2 regions of the Bradyrhizobium sp. DOA1 genome follow, and region 2 is predicted to be linked to the other one. Evidence: riboswitches for the same ligand, from Rfam matches in the RefSeq annotation. Region 2 holds a riboswitch; the other holds the start of a gene.
The links. A riboswitch is a leader RNA that binds a small molecule or an ion and turns the genes downstream of it on or off. The one in region 2 is predicted to bind cobalamin.

Region 1: another riboswitch for cobalamin. It lies ahead of SE91_RS19520 (energy-coupling factor ABC transporter permease); the one in region 2 lies ahead of metE (5-methyltetrahydropteroyltriglutamate--homocysteine S-methyltransferase).

Annotation. Positions count from the first base shown of each region.
Region 1 covers NZ_JXJM01000001.1:4,120,844-4,128,735, forward strand. Annotated here, with positions in the region: gene cobT (nicotinate-nucleotide--dimethylbenzimidazole phosphoribosyltransferase) at 1-195, opposite strand, end outside; gene cobF (precorrin-6A synthase (deacetylating)) at 206-955, opposite strand; gene SE91_RS19520 (energy-coupling factor ABC transporter permease) at 1,002-1,679, opposite strand; cobalamin riboswitch at 1,717-1,936, opposite strand; gene cobA (uroporphyrinogen-III C-methyltransferase) at 1,976-2,707, opposite strand; gene SE91_RS19530 (cobyrinic acid a,c-diamide synthase CobB) at 2,704-4,014, opposite strand; gene cobM (precorrin-4 C(11)-methyltransferase) at 4,014-4,796, opposite strand; gene SE91_RS19540 (cobalamin biosynthesis protein) at 4,793-5,161, opposite strand; gene SE91_RS19545 (bifunctional cobalt-precorrin-7 (C(5))-methyltransferase/cobalt-precorrin-6B (C(15))-methyltransferase) at 5,158-6,339, opposite strand; gene SE91_RS19550 (cobalt-precorrin-6A reductase) at 6,338-7,084, shown strand; gene cobJ (precorrin-3B C(17)-methyltransferase) at 7,060-7,794, opposite strand; gene SE91_RS19560 (precorrin-2 C(20)-methyltransferase) at 7,791-7,892, opposite strand, start outside.
Region 2 covers NZ_JXJM01000001.1:531,175-539,066, forward strand. Annotated here, with positions in the region: gene SE91_RS02505 (MFS transporter) at 1-275, shown strand, start outside; gene SE91_RS02510 (avidin/streptavidin family protein) at 628-1,134, opposite strand; gene metE (5-methyltetrahydropteroyltriglutamate--homocysteine S-methyltransferase) at 1,110-3,470, opposite strand; cobalamin riboswitch at 3,549-3,773, opposite strand; gene SE91_RS02520 (TauD/TfdA dioxygenase family protein) at 4,552-5,481, shown strand; gene SE91_RS34980 (carbohydrate porin) at 6,138-7,730, shown strand.

The DNA.
Region 1 (7,892 bases), 3.6 Mb from region 2:
GGCGAAGACGATGATCGGCACGCGCGCGGCGCGCGGTTGCTCCGTTGCTTGCAGGCCCGCAAGCTCGATGGCGAGTTGCTCGAGCCGCCCGAGCGCGCCGGTCGGCTTCGTCAGTTGCACCTGCCGCGCCACTGCCGCCTCGCGATGAGCGGCGGAGATTTCGGGGCACTGTCGAAAGACCCATTCGGGGAGCATGCTGCCTCGCTTACGTCAGGCGCTTGAGAATGTAGCTGTCCATGATCCAGCCGTGCCGTTCGCGCGCCTCCTGCCGCAGCGCGACGATGCGCGGACCGGCCTCGGCCAGCGCGCCGGACAGGATGATCTGATCCTGCATGCCGAGATAGGCGCCCCACCAGATGTGAAGACCGGCCGGATCGAGCGACTGGAACGCGGTGCCACCGTCGAGCATCACCACCACGGTATCGACGCCTTGCGGCCAGCCGCCTTCGCGCAGGCGGCGCCCGGTCGTCACCAGGAACGGCTCGCCGATGTCGTTGAGCGGCAGCGCATGCGCCGCGCACAACGCCTGGATCGAGGTGATGCCGGGCACGACCCCGACATCAGGCAACGGCTCGAGCCGGCGCGCAATGCGCAGCGAGGAATCATAGAGCGAAGGATCGCCCCAGATCAGCAACGCGACCTTGCCGTCGCCTTCGAGATGATCTGCGATCGTCTGCGACCAGGTCGCAGCGACCGCATCGTGCCAATCATCCACGCCTTTGCGATAATCCGCCTCGCCCGCGTCCCGCACCGGAAGATCGAATTCGGCAATCCGCGTGCGCGCGCTGGTGAGCACGTCCGCGCAGATCGTCCGCCGCAAATCCGCAAGGTCGGATTTCGCCGTCCCCTTGCGCGGGATCAGGACAAGATCGGCCGCGTTGATGGCGGCGATTGCGGCGCGCGTGAGCTGCCCGGGATCGCCGCAACCGATGCCTATCAGGGAGAGCGTGAGCATGACGAGCGCAAAGGGCGGCCGCACCGGCCGCCCCTCGCTGGATCTCTTACGCCGCGTTGTGCAGGCGCGGGGTGACCAAGCCGGGCGCGGTGACGCCACGCACCGACTTCGCCAACGCCAGCACGGCAAGATCAGCCAGCGGCTCGATCACGATGACCAGCGCATAGGAGGCCGCGAAGGTCGCGATGCTGGCGAGGTTGGTCATGGCGAAGCCTGAGCCATAGAGCGCCCAGAACGCCACCCAGGCGACAACACCGGCTTGATAAGTCGTCGACAGCGCCAGCGCCTGACCGTACTTCAGATCGACATAGGCGGTGTTGCGCGGAATGATGCGCGTGGCAATCGCCTGGATCGCGAACAGCGGCACCAGCAGCGTGGTGACGTTCATGCCGTATTGCGGCAGGTCCACCGGCTCGAACAGCATGCCCTGAAGCAGCAGCCCAAAAGCGAGACCGAACGCGGCCGGCGCCGCGCCGAACAGCAGGAACAAGGTCGAGCCCAGGATGAAGTGCACCTCTGACACCCCGACCGGGAAGTGCGGCAGGATCTCGAAGAAGACGAACACGAGGGTCGTCGTGGCCAGTGTCCGCGCGGCGAACGAGCCGATGCCCTGCTCGCGCACGGTTTCGACTGCGAGCTTCAAGGCAACGCCGCCTGCGGCGATGCCGGTTGCGTAACTCAGCACGAGCTTGGCGCCCGTCACCAATCCTGGTTCGATATGCATGGCTCAGATCCTTCCTGCCGTCACACCCGACGGCCTTGGCCTCAAAACATGCACGGCCGGTCTCCTGGCTCGCGGTTCACTGGGGTTCTCCGGCCTTCCCGAGCCTCGCGGCCCAGTGGCTGATCGGAGCCCCTCACCGCTTACAGTCGCGGGGGCGGCTGGGGTTTTGGGCGCCGCAACTGGGTCCGCCCATCCCCATTCCCGATTATGCTCCGGCGCTTTGCGCCGCGTCGAGCACCATGCCTCTCTTGTGTGCCCTTTTCGCAGAGCTGGCGTCAAGGGGCGAAGCGCGACGATCATGACCGATCATCCCCCGCCAGCGCCCCGAACAGGATGACGGCAGCCGTGGAAGCGGCGCCGCCGCGCGCAAGCTGCTCGGCCAGCTCGGCAATCGTGGTGCGCACCAGCCGCTCGTCGGAACGGCCGAGGGATTCCGCGAACAGCGCCGGCGTATTCGCGGCGAGGCCGTGTTCGATCAATCTTGCGGCAAGCGCCGGAAAGGTGCGCCGGCCCATATAGACCACGGTGGTCGCCTCCGGATCGGCCAGCGCCGCCCAATTCAGGTTCGGCGGCAGCTCGCCGGTGACGTCCGCTCCAGTCAAAAACTGGACCCGCCGCGAGGTGTGGCGCCGGGTCAGGGGGATGCCAGCTTGCGCGGCGGCGACGCAGGCGGATGTGACGCCGGGAATGATCTCGTAGCCGATGCCGGCCTCGCGCAGCGTCTCCAGCTCCTCCTCGAGCCGGCCGAAAATGCCGGCATCGCCGGACTTGAGGCGCACGACACGGGCACCGGTCGCGGCATAGTCGACCAGGAGGCGGTTGACGTGGTGCTGCTTGGTCGAGGGCCGCCCTGCCCGCTTCCCCACCGCGACGAGATTGGCGCCCGGCCGGGCAAGATCGAGGATCGCGCCGGAGGCAAGGTCGTCGTAGAGCACGACGTCGGCCTCGCGCAGCCGCGCAGCCCCTTTCATCGTCAGAAGCTCGGGATCGCCGGGGCCGGCGGAGACGAAAGAGACAAAACCGCTCACCGGTCCTCCGCGATCAGATGGAAGAACGTGCCGGTGGCGTGGCCTCGCCGCGAGCCGGTCTCGGCGATGACAGCGCCGGTCGCATCGTGCACGACAGCCAATGGTATGTCGGGCTGCGCGAGGATGGTCGAGTAGTGGAACTCGTGCCCGCGCAGGCGCGCGCCAGCCTGATGTCCCGGCATCGGCGCAGCCAGTTCGGCAAGGCGATAGCCCAGATGCATGCGGCGCTTGGCAAAGCTGGTCTCCAGACCGAGCAGCCCCGTCATCTCGTGGCGGACACCGTCCGCGTCGGTCAAAGCGGCACCCAGCACCATATAGCCCCCGCATTCGCCATGCACCGGCCGCATCTCGGCAAACGATTGCAGGCTGCTGCGAAAGCGTGCATTGGCCGCGATCCTGCCGGCATGAAGCTCGGGATAGCCGCCGGGCAGCCAGCAAACGTCCGCGTTCGCGTCGGGCGCTTCATCGGCCAGCGGCGAGAACGGCACGATCTCGGCGCCGGCCGCGCGCCAGGCTTCCAGCATGTGCGGATAGACGAAGGAGAATGCCGCATCGCGGGCGAGCGCAATGCGCTGCCCCGGCGGCGTGACGTTCAGTCCATTCGCGGCCGGCTGCGGTGACCAACCCGCAGCCGCGCGCAGCACCGCGTCGAGATCGACATGCTCGGCGACGAAGCGTGCGGCTTCGTCGATCAGCTTGCCGATCTCGGCCTGCTCCTCGGCCTGCACGAGGCCAAGATGCCGCTTCGGCAGGCTGATCTCGGCATGGCGCGGCAGCGCACCGAACACGGCGATGCCGGCATCATCAAGCGCACGCCGCACGAGATCCTCGTGACGCGGGCTGGCGACGCGGTTGAGCACGACGCCGGCAAGGCGCACGCCCTTGCGGTAGTCGCGAAGGCCTGCGGCGATCGCCGCCGCGGTTTGCGCTTGTCCTGAGGGGTCGATCACCAGCACCACCGGCCAGCCCAGCATCTCCGCAATGTCAGCGGTGGCGCCGGTGCCGGAGACACCGCGCGCAGCGACACCGTCGAACAGGCCCATCGAGCCCTCGGCGAGCACGATATCGGCGTCCACACCGCGGCTGACGAGATGCGCGATAGCGCCCCGGTCCATCGCCCAGCTGTCGACATTGACGGAGGCGCGTCCCGTGGCGGCGGCATGAAAGGCGGGATCGATATAATCAGGGCCGCTCTTGAAGCACTGCACGTTGAGGCCGCGATTGCGCCAGGCGCGCGCGAGCGCCAGCGTCAGCGTGGTCTTGCCGACGCCTGAGGCCGGCGCGGAGATGACGAGGCCGGCCGCCATCACGTCGCCTCCGGAAAGCGTGGCTCGGCGCCGACCGGCCGATAGCGGCGATCGTAGTCGGCGGCATAGAGGCGGCTCTCGTCGAAATCCGCCGCGCCCAGCGTCTTGCCGACCAGGATCAGAGCGGTGCGCTCCATCTCGCCGCCCACGGCGGCATCGAGCGAGCCGAGCGTCGCGCGGACGATGCGCTGGTCCGGCCAGCTCGCGCGCCAGACGACCGCGACCGGGCAGTCCGCGCCATAATGCGGCGTCAACTCGGCCACGACCTTGTCGAGCAGATGGATCGACAGGTGGATCGCGAGCACGGCGCCGGTGGCGGCGAAGGCCGAGAGCTTTTCGCCCTCGGGCATCGCGCTGGCGCGGCCCGGCGTGCGCGTCAGCACGACCGTCTGGGTAAGGCCAGGCAGCGTCAGCTCGGTCTCCAGCGCCGCGGCAGCGGCGGAGAAGGACGGCACGCCCGGCGTGACCGTGTAGGGAATGCCGAGCGCGCGCAGGCGACGGAGTTGCTCGCCCATCGCCGACCAGATCGAGAGATCGCCGGAATGCAGGCGCGCCACATCCTTGCCCTGCGCATGCGCGGCGGCGATCTCCGCAATGATCTCGTCGAGCGACAGCGGCGCGGTGTTGACGATGCGCGCCCCTCGCGGGCAATGCGCCAGCACGCCCTCCGGCACCAGCGATCCCGCATAGAGGCAGACCGGCGAGGCTGCGATCAGATCGCGGCCGCGCAAGGTCAGGAGATCAGCGGCGCCCGGTCCGGCGCCGATGAAATGCACGGTCATGCGCCGTCTCCTTCGGCGATCGCCGCGGTCGCGGTGCGATCCTGCGAGACCACTCGCGTCGCAATCAGGCGTGCGCGAGGGCCGGCGGCTGCCAGCGCTACGGCTTCGGCCACCGATCCGGTGCCGAAGTTTTCCGCGATGCGCATCGACTGTGTCGGCGTATTTATGCCAGCCAGCGCTTCTGCGGGAATGGCTCTGATCGGCACGCCGCATTCATGCGCAAGCCGCTTCAACGCCTGCGCGTCAGCCTTGTCGCTGACGGTGGCGACCGCAGCAAGGCCATCGGGACCGCCGGCGGCCAGCAACGCGTCGCGCAGCGCGGCCAGCGTCACATCCTGCCTGAATCCGAATCCGGCGACCTTCATCGGACCGCACTCCACTGCACGAGCGGCCGCACCGCCCCCCAGGATCGGTAGCGGCCGAGTGGCGCTGCATACGAAATGTCGACCCGCATCAGGCCGCCGCCGTGGCGCTGATGCAGCTCGCCGAGCAGCGATTCCGTCTCCAGCGTGACTGAATGTGCAACCAGCCGCGCACCCGGCGCGAGTTGCGACCAGACTGTATCGAACATCGCGCGATCGAGACCGCCACCGATGAAGACGGCATCTGGTGCGTCCAGCCCGGCAATAGCTTCCGGCGCCCTTCCCGTGATGACGGTGATCCGGTGCGTTAATCCGAACGCAGCTGCATTGCTGCGGATGTTCGCAACGCGATCCTCGCGCACCTCGATTGCGCTCGCTACCCCACCGCACAGCGCCCACTCCACGGAGACCGAGCCTGAGCCCGCGCCGATATCCCACAGCCGCTCACCGGCACGCGGAGCCAGCGCCGAAAGTGCGAGTGCGCGCACCGGCCGCTTGGTGATCTGGCCGTCATGGACGAAGAGATCGTCCGGCAGACCCGAGCTGCGGGGGATCCCCTGTGTGCCCCTCGCCTCCACCGCGACTGCGACCAGATTTCCAGCGAGATCACCAGCAAAGTCCTTGGCCCGATACTCCCGGACATTTTCACGCGGTCCGCCGAGCTCGGCGAGAGCCCACAATGTCGAGGCGCCCCAGCCACGCCCCGTCAGCCATTTCGCGAAGTCGCTGGCGGCCTTGCCATCGCGCACGAGGCAGATAATGCGCGCATCTCGCGCGAGATGCGGAACGAGACGTTCGAACGGTGCGGCGTGCAAGCCGAGACAAATCACGGATTCCAGGCGCCAACCCAGCCGCGCAGCCGCGAGCGAGAAGGTCGACGGCGCGGAATGCGCAGTCCACTCGTTGCGACCGAGCTTCTCGGCAAGGCTTGCGCCCGCGCCATGCCAGAACGGATCGCCGGACGCGAGCACGGCCGTAGGCCGGCCACGGCAGCTCAGCACGACATCGGAGTCGAACGGCACCGGCCATGGACGGCCGCGGCTGCCGACATCCGCGAGCGCAAGATGACGCTCGCCGCCGAACACGGTTTTCGCCGTGGCGAGCGCCTTTCGACTTGCCTCCGACAGGCCCGCAAGGCCATCTTCGCCGATACCGATGATGGTCAGCCAGGGATCAACCATGATTCGCGCCCTCGTTCTGGGCGGAACTGCCGATGCGAGCCTGCTCGCCGCGGAGATCGCGCGCGCCGGCATCGAGGCCATCTATTCCTATGGCGGCCGCACCCGCGCGCCGACCGATCAGCCGCTGCCGACCCGCATCGGCGGCTTCGGCGGCGCGAACGGGCTTGCCGATTACATCCGCCGCGAAGCCATCACGCATGTGATCGACGCGACGCATCCCTTCGCGGCCGAGATGAGCCGCAATGCTGTTGCGGCATGCGCGAAAGCTGGAACACCGTTGATAGCTCTCGAACGCGCGCCCTGGACGAAAGCGCCCGGCGACAACTGGATCGAAGTCAGCAACGTCAATACCGCCGTCGCCGCGCTGCCCGAGGCATCGGCAAACGTGTTCCTCGCGATCGGCCGGCAGCACATCGCGCCATTCGCGAACAAGCCGCAGCACACCTACACCCTGCGCTTCGTCGACCCGCCCGAAGCGCTCCTGCCGTTCGCCGCGGACGTGATCGTGTCGCGCGGCCCCTTCACTCTCGACGGCGAGCTTCAGATGATGCGCACGCGCGGCATCGCCTTGATCGTCGCCCGCAATTCCGGCGGCGACGGCGCGCGCGCCAAGATCGATGCGGCTCGCATGCTGGGCCTGCCCGTGATCATGATCTCGCGACCGCAGCTGCCCGAGCGGCTGCGGGTCGAGAGCGTGGCCGAGATCATGCAATGGCTCGGTCATTCTGCCCGCCTCGGCGCATAGACCCAGCGGCCGACGCGGCGCGTCTGCGAATTGCCGACGATCACCAGCGTGCGCATGTCGGCCATTTCGGGTGTCGCTTCGTTCAGCGTGACGGTCTCGATCTTCTCGTCGGCAGCACTGATCGCCCGCGCGAAGATCACGAGCCGCTCGCCGCATCCGGCCTCTTTCAAAACCGCCAGCGTGCGGCCAAATCCCTCCGGCCGGCTCGCCGAGCGCGGATTGTACATCGCGATGGCGAAGTCGGCCTCCGCGGCAAGTCGCAAGCGCTTCTCGATCATCGCCCACGGCTTGAGATTGTCGGAGAGATTGATCGCGCAGAAATCATGGCCGAGCGGCGCGCCGGCGCGGGCGGCCGCTGCAAGCATCGCGGTGACCCCGGGCAGCACGCGGATCGGCAGCGCCTGCCATTGCGGCGCCAGTTCGAGCGCCTCGAACACGGCGGACGCCATCGCGAACACGCCGGGATCGCCGGAGGAGACGACCACGACCTGCCTGCCTTCGGCGGCGAGCCGCAAGGCTTCGTGCGCGCGCTGCAGCTCTTCGCGGTTGTCCGACGGGTGCAGGGTGAGCCCGGCGCGCGGCGGCACACGCGCGACATAGGGCGCATAGCCCAGAATGTCGGTGGCGGCTGCGAGCGCGGCGGAGACTTCCGGCGTCACCAGCGCGTCACTGCCGGGCCCGAGGCCCGCGATGGTCAGGGTGCCTGTCATTCGGCGGCGCCCGGATGCCGGCCCTTGCCGTGCACGAGCACGATCGCGAAATATGGACAATCGCCGTCATCGATCTCGGAGAGTCGCGCGACACGCTC
Region 2 (7,892 bases):
TTGCTCTGATCGGCACGATTTCCGCGCGCACAATCCTCTACACGATCCCGCAGAGTTTTCTTACCGGTCCCGCTGCCGCCGGAGGCATCGCATTCATCAATTCCATTGGTGCCTTTGGCGCCTTCGTCGGCCCCTACATGGTCGGCTTTCTTAAGGACAGAACAGGATCCTTTGAAACTGGCATGATCGGAATGGCAATCATTCTAGTTGTTGCAACGTGCATCGCCGGTAATCTCAAACTCCTGGCTATCCATAATGATGACATTCCTGTCTGAACGCCTAAGTAGAGGACGTTCGGGGGTTTAAGGTCTGTCCGCAGCGTGGGCGACTCTCGGAGCGGACCTGCTAAAGGACATCACGCCAAATCGGCTTAAGGCGTAACTTGATCCCGACGATGTGCGCAAAAAGGGCCAGGCGCGAGCGTCCGAACCTTGGCCCATCGATACGTCAGCCTCCCTAGAATTCCAACGACAAGACCGAGCCTGAACAGGTGGGCGATTCAGGCTCGGCAGGGACCGATCTCGAGTTCGATATCAAATCAGCTTTGGAGCGAGCGTCGGCGCACGATAAAGGCGGGATAAGAGATTAGCGTGATGACGTTCTTTCTCTTGCCGCAGGCAGGTCATGTCATTTGCGGTTCTTTGTATTCGATAGCTTCTCGCCTGCACCGCTCTTGGCCACCTCTCCGCTAGCGGAAGGCAGTTTCGCTTTGTCGCCGCTTGCAAAGGTGAACGTGTCCGCGCCGGCGCTGATGCCATTCCATGCCACCGGTTCGGCGAGCGAAAGTAGCCAGAGTCCCTGAAATCCCGATGCAGCGTTCAGCTGCCCAGTCCACACCGTTGTCGATCCGCAGCCTACAAAATTCACCGAAAAGCTGATCGCCGCGCCGCTACTGGTCTGCGCGAGCCAGCCCGTCAACGCTTGAGGAGTACCTTCATCGCAGCTATTGCTCGCATTGTTCGTATAAGTGCCGGAAATCGCGCCTGTGTTCGGATTATAGTTGTCTACCGCTAGGGTTGATCCGTATTGGTTGGTCCAGGTCCAGATCGCTTGCGCCTTTGCCGGCGCCGCTAGGAGTAGGCCTAGGCAGGCCGCACCCATACACTTCGTCAACTTCCACTTTGCTTCAGACATTTACGACTCCATATCGCGTTGCGCATTTCGCGGGCCGCGGCAACCATGTTGACGAGCGCCGGACGGACTTCGGTCCATTTGCGGGTCTTTAGGCCGCAATCCGGATTGATCCAGAGCTGTGAATCCGACAGTCGTTGGCGGGCTCGCGCGATGAGATCCGCCATCTCAGCAGCCTCGGGAACGCGAGGCGAGTGGATGTCGTAGACGCCAGGGCCGATGTCGTTTGGGTATTTGAAGGCAGTGAATGCGTCGAGCAGCTCCATCTTAGAACGGGACGTTTCGATCGAGATGACATCTGCGTCCATCGCGGCAATTGCATCGATGATGGCGTTGAACTCCGAATAGCACATGTGGGTATGGATCTGCGTCGCATCGGCAACACCGGAGGAACAGAGGCGGAAGCTTTCCACTGCCCAGTCGAGATAAGACTTCCAATCGGAGCGGCGGAGAGGCAAACCTTCGCGTAGTGCGGCCTCATCGATTTGGATCATGGTTGCGCCGGCTCTTTCCAGTTCGGCGACCTCATCACGGATGGCGAGCGCGATCTGACGGCAGGCCTCGCTCCGCGGAATATCGTCGCGGACAAACGACCAATTTAGGATCGTCACCGGCCCCGTAAGCATGGCCTTCATCGGCTTTCTGGTTAGGGACTGCGCGTAGCGCCACCATTCGATGGTCATCGGCTTCGGCCGCGAGACATCGCCGAACAGAATGGGCGGACGAACGTAACGTGAGCCGTAAGATTGCACCCAGCCATGCTTTGTAAACACGAAGCCGGAAAGCTGTTCAGCGAAATACTGGACCATATCGTTGCGCTCGAACTCGCCGTGAACAAGAACGTCGAGCCCAATCTCCTCCTGCCAAAGGACGGCCCGAGCCGTTTCCTCTTTCAGGAATTGTTCATATTCCGCCTTTGTCAACTGTCCCTGGGCACGCGCGGAGCGGGCGTTGCGTACCTGCGCGGTCTGTGGGAACGAGCCGATTGTTGTCGTGGGAAAAAGCGGCAGGCCGAAACGCTTGCGCTGAACCTCGGCACGGGTCGTAAAAGCGCTGTTGCGACGGCACATAGCCTCGTCAATCGCCGCCGCCCGCTGTGCGACAGCCCTGTTATAGATCTTCGGTGATGCCCGGCGAGCCTTCGCTGCACGGTCTGATTCGGAAAGCGCGGCAATGGCGCTTCCGTCGCCTGCGAGTGCTTTCCCCAAGGCCGCGAGCTCGTCGATCTTCTGCACCGAGAAAGCAAGCCACCTCTTCACATCCGAATCGATATCGGTCTCGAGCTGAACGTCGATCGGGACATGCAAGAGCGAGCAAGACGGGGCGAGTTGCACGCGATCCTTGCCGAACTTTGCAATGAAAGGCTTGAGCCGCTCGACCAGTGCAGACAGGTTCGAGCGCCACACGTTGCGGCCGTCGATGACGCCGAGCGAAACCACGAGGTCCGCGCGGGCGTTGGTTTCAATTTGGCTCAATTGCTGGGGAGCGCGGACAAGATCCACGTGCAACCCGGCCACAGGCAGTCCCAGAGCGGTCGCCAGATTGTCGCCGATCGCTCCGAAATAAGTCGTAAGCATGATTTTGATGCCAGGCGCCTCCTCAGCAAGACGTCCATAGGCACGCTGGACCGCACGCCGCGTCGTCTCGTCGAGATCAAGCACCAGATACGGCTCGTCAAGCTGGACCCACTCGGCTCCACGTTTCGCCAGTTCCTTGAGCACCTCGACATAGACGGGTACGAGGCTCTCGAGCAGCGAAATCGGATCAAATGTCGGATCGGCACTCTTGCCGAGCTTCAGGAAGGTGACCGGTCCGACCAAGACAGGACGCGTTTGATAGCCAAGGGCTTTCGCCTCCTCATATTCCTCGATCGGTTTGCGGGAGGAGAGCCTGAAGGTCTGTCCCTTATGGAATTCGGGCACCATGTAGTGGTAGTTGGTATCGAACCACTTAGTCATCTCCTGCGCAGCGGCGCCATGAGCTCGGGCTTGACCGCGGCTCGCGCCTTGTTCCTTATCTTGCGAGCCTCGTGCCATGGCGAAATAGGTCTGCAGCGAGACCGGCCCGCCGTCCCAGCCATACATCTCGGGAATGGCGCCAACCATGACGCTCGTATCGAGAACCTGGTCATAAAGCGAAAAGTCATTTGATGGGATGACACTGACGCCCAGCGACTTCTGACGTGCCCAATTGGCGACACGAAGACCGGCCGCTGCTTCAAGAAGCTGCGAGGTGCTGATCTTACCGGCCCAGTAGGCTTCGAGCGCCAGCTTGAGCTCACGGCGCGGTCCGATACGCGGCGTGCCGAGGGTTGCGACAGGAAGTGAGAGAAGAGACATAGCTTTAACCCCATTGTGTGTGGGGGCAAAGGCCATGGCGGAAACGCACTAGGCGTACCACCGGACACCCCGCCCGTGGACGAATATGTTGTCGGGGCAGGTCTCCTGGCTCGCGGGTCATCGCCTGCATCCCGCCTTCCCGAAGCTTCTGCTTCAGTGACACGTTTGGATGCGAGCTCGCCGCTTACAGTTGCGGGGGCAGCGCCGGCATTACTTCAATCCTGAGCGGATCAAGAGCGCACCGGCTTCCCTCTTAGCTCCAGATCGAGTGAGAGCTGGAGAACCTCGACGCCTCCGATTATCTGCAGAAGAAGCGATACGTCAACCCTGAGATCGTCTTTGCTGCGGCATCGGCAAGCCTGACGGTCTAACGATTGAGCCATCGAGGTCACCGAACAATCGTGATGTGAAGCTCTGCGCGCCTTTCCACCCGAACGAAGAGGTGGCCGTCACGCCGTCACGTGCGATCGCGCGCTATAAATGGTCCTAGCCGCTTTCGGCCCCGCTATGCTGTTATTGGCTAGATGTATCGTGCAGCTCCTGGCCTTGAACGCCGCCGCTGTGCGCGCAAATCGTACGGACCGTCAAAGGGACAGAATCTCGGACAGCACTCCCTGGCGCCTCGTCTCTGGGCTCGAGTCGAGAGGAAGTGAAGAGACTTCCCTCTCTTGTCACTTCACCGTCACTACTGCGGTTTGCAGCATTTTGCGCAGCATCACGGATAGCTTCAAAGGGCCATGTGAACCGATCTCTGCGCCCCTCCCACCGCTTTTTCCATACGAATAGCTTTCTTGTTCCTTCGGCAGCGGACGAGACCTCAATCGCTTAGAAGGACAAGGCGCTCTTGCATTGGTCAACTACCAGTTCTGGCAATTGAACGTACTGATAGACCACGTCAACTTTAGAGCCGCACTAAGCCTTAGCGGAGTCGCACCAACAAGTCCGAGGTTGCTTCAGGAGCGCAAGCTCCAACTCGGCGCTGTCACTAGGAATCTGACGCATTCCGCTATGCGGTCGGCAGTTGGCGTTCGACAGCTCTAGTTAAGTTTAGCGGAAACCGCCAAATTGGAGATTTGGAGCCATGACTTATACGGTCTTGTCGGATTGCGTTGTTCCTCGCAGCGACATCGTCAAATGCGCTGCGCGCCTCGGCGCAGAAATCCGCAACGTCAAGCTATCGGGCGGTTTGCCGGAGCAGACGATCGGCTCGATCAATGAGTTGCTATTGGAGCACAAGGTCATCTTCTTCCGAGACCAGGGACACCTCGACGATGCCGAGCAAGAGCGCTTTGCCCTTCGTTTCGGGAAGCTGGCACCTCATCCGACGCTCGGTGCGATCAAAGGTACGGCGTCAATCATCGAGCTTGATTCCGCCCGCGCCGGTAGCCGCGCCGACTTGTGGCACACCGACGGAACCTTCGTCGATGCCTACCCCAAAATTGCGGTACTACGAAGCCTAGTGATTCCACCATTCGGTGGCGATACCGTCTGGTCAAACACCGTGACGGCATACCTCGACCTAGCACCGCCGCTGCAGCGTCTTGCAGACAAGCTTTGGGCCGTTCACAGCAACGCCTTCGACTACGCAATATTGGCCCGCGTCGGCGAGCTCGACAAAAAGCATTTGGACGAAATCTTCACTAGAACGATCTATCAGACCGAGCATCCTGTCGTGCGCGTGCATCCCGAGACCGGCGAACGCGCGCTAGTGCTTGGCGCTCTGGTGCAAAATTTCGTTGGTGTTCCGAAATACGACGGCCAGAAATTATTTGATCTATTTCAGTCTCATATCACGGCGCTCGAAAACACAGTGCGCTGGCGCTGGAAGGAAGGCGATGTAGCAATGTGGGACAATCGCGCCACGCAACATTATGCGGTGTACGACTACGGCGACCAGCATCGCGTCGTTCGTCGCGCAACCGTTGCCGGCGAAGTACCCGTCAGCATCGATGGAAAAAGCAGCGTAACACGCGTAAAGACGCCCAAGGAACCGGCCGCCGAAGTCGCCTAGCGGGTTCGCAAGATTGCTCGGGCTTTGCCACCCCCCCAGCAGACATGATGTTGTGCTGCGAGTACTCGGATTAAGACCGAGCAGCATCCATCCCTAGGGCGCCACATCGAGTTCAGCAGCTGCGTGGCGGCGGAGCCTATTCCCGGCGCTCGTCTTACGTTCCTCTCCGATGATGTGGGGGTTCGAACCGCCACTCGATAGGAGCGCGCGACTTTCGAACAAAAAGTGTTTTGCGCGCCAACCGGATTTCCCATCCGCAATAGTCTCAATTGTTGCCCAGCTGCAGCCATGAACTTCTAATTCACAGGCTCGTTCCGTTCATCTTCGCAGCCTCCGCTTTCAAGAGACTCGCTATGACGCTAACCTATTCCAGCATACGATCCGTTCCAATCGTCTCGGTGAGGAAGTAAAGGACGCTTTGGGCGTCGTCTAGTACATCGATGAATCCCTGTCCTGAAATCGTCCTCGGATCCCTGCGAGGCACGGGAGTCAGAGAAACGAGCGCTATTTGATCGCTTCCCATGGGGCGAGGGCGCAAATCGAGGAGCAATGCGCCGCGGCTCGTGTCACCTACCAACCTTAGCAATTGATGCAGATGTAGGACACATGGCAATCGTGGACGGCGAAATGCGGCCCCATACGTTAAGGAAGTCGGGATGCAATATGGATCTGACGACGCCAGCAGGCGTAACGGATCTGCTGTCTCGTCATCCGCCGGCGCACAAAGATGGGTTGCTGTCGCACTGTCCCTCGCTGCCACCCCCCTTGGGGAGACCGCGCTGGCACAAGCTGCCACCATGCCTGGCCCACAAAGCGGCACTCCCAATAAGATGACTCAGGGAGGAATTCAGAAGAAGAACCGCCCCGCTCCGCTCCCGCGAAGCTCCCCGTCCCAACCACCTGTCCATCTCATCACTCACGAGACCCTGGCACAAACTGCCAATGCATTTGCAGCAAAACAGGACAGTGCGGTTCTAGTTGTGAACAGCAGAACTCAACAAAAGGTCGATCCATTTGCAAAGTTCGAGGGCCTCCGCGAAAAAGGTATGTGGCTCAGTATTCCTGGCCCGGCCGATACGATAGATCAGGATTACGGCGGCGTTAGATCTGCGCTAGCGGAAGTCGGGATCGGCTATATTGGCGGGACAGTAAACACCTTTGTCACCAATCAACTGCCGAATGCGGCGAGGAGCACCATCCGCGATCAGCTATATGCTGGTCAGAACCCCACATTTAATACCCTAAACTTCATGATCGTAACGTACGATCTCAGTCGTTTTGGGATTCCCGATGGTCAGATCATCGTAGGAGCCCAGCAGCAGTATTGGACCTGGAAGCCCGGGGGGCCAGATAGAGCGGGGATCAATACGATTGCCTATTATCAGACGCTATTTGAGGGGAAGCTCGAACTCAAAATGGGCTATCTCAGAAACATAAATGAGTTCGCAGGTACGGTGGTCGGAGGGAACGCAGCAGTAAACGTTTTTGGGGCTTCGTCCAACATTCTGTACCAGGCAGGCATGAGCAACAATGCCGCGCCTACACCAGCTCTCAATCTGAAGTACAATTTTGATGAACGCTTCTACAATAGGACGTCAATACAGCGCTCATTAAGTCCAGACGGTCAATTTGCACACATTGCTGAAAATCCGACCGGCTTAGAGTGGAGCACGGCTAACTCGGGCGTTCTTTTCCTCGACGAAGCGGGCTACAAGAACAAAGCTGCTCCAGGCTTGCCCGAGACTTGGTTGCGCGTAGGCGCCGGTTTCAACAATAGCAGCTTCACCGACTTGCAGCATCCGACTCTACCGAGAGCAAACGCGAATAGCATCTACTACGTTGCAGCAGACAGGCAACTCTGGCAGTCCGATCTCCAGGGTTCGGCAGCTCGTGGCATCTATGCAGGATTCTCTGCGATGTACGCGCCGCCGGACTTAAACAGAGTGAGCCAATATTACGAGCTCCGTCTTTATGCCAAGGGCTTGTTGGACAGCCGTCCACACGATCAGATTGCCCTTGTTGCCACCAAAACTACGTGGAGTAACGTTGCAGTGGATGCTGCCAAGGGTAAGGGCCATCTTGTCCATCGCGACAGTACGGCTATTTCGGGAACATACACCGCGCATCTAGCGCCTGGGATATATTCAAGCGTGGGACTGACATACATCAACAACCCGACAAGCATCACATACACACCCAAAACAGGGCATGCGTTGAACGTCTTGGTATCCACGTCGGTATTCTTCTAAGTCGAGGAATAGAGGGCCGGCGAATGCGGAGCCTGGAAGTCCTCGTCGTCCGTCATGCTAGCGGGTTGGGGCGACATCGCTGCCGGTGCGCGTGAGAATGCCGCATAAGCGCTAGAGTTTAGCTTACAAATTAGCGACATCGGTCATTCGGTTGAATGTTTT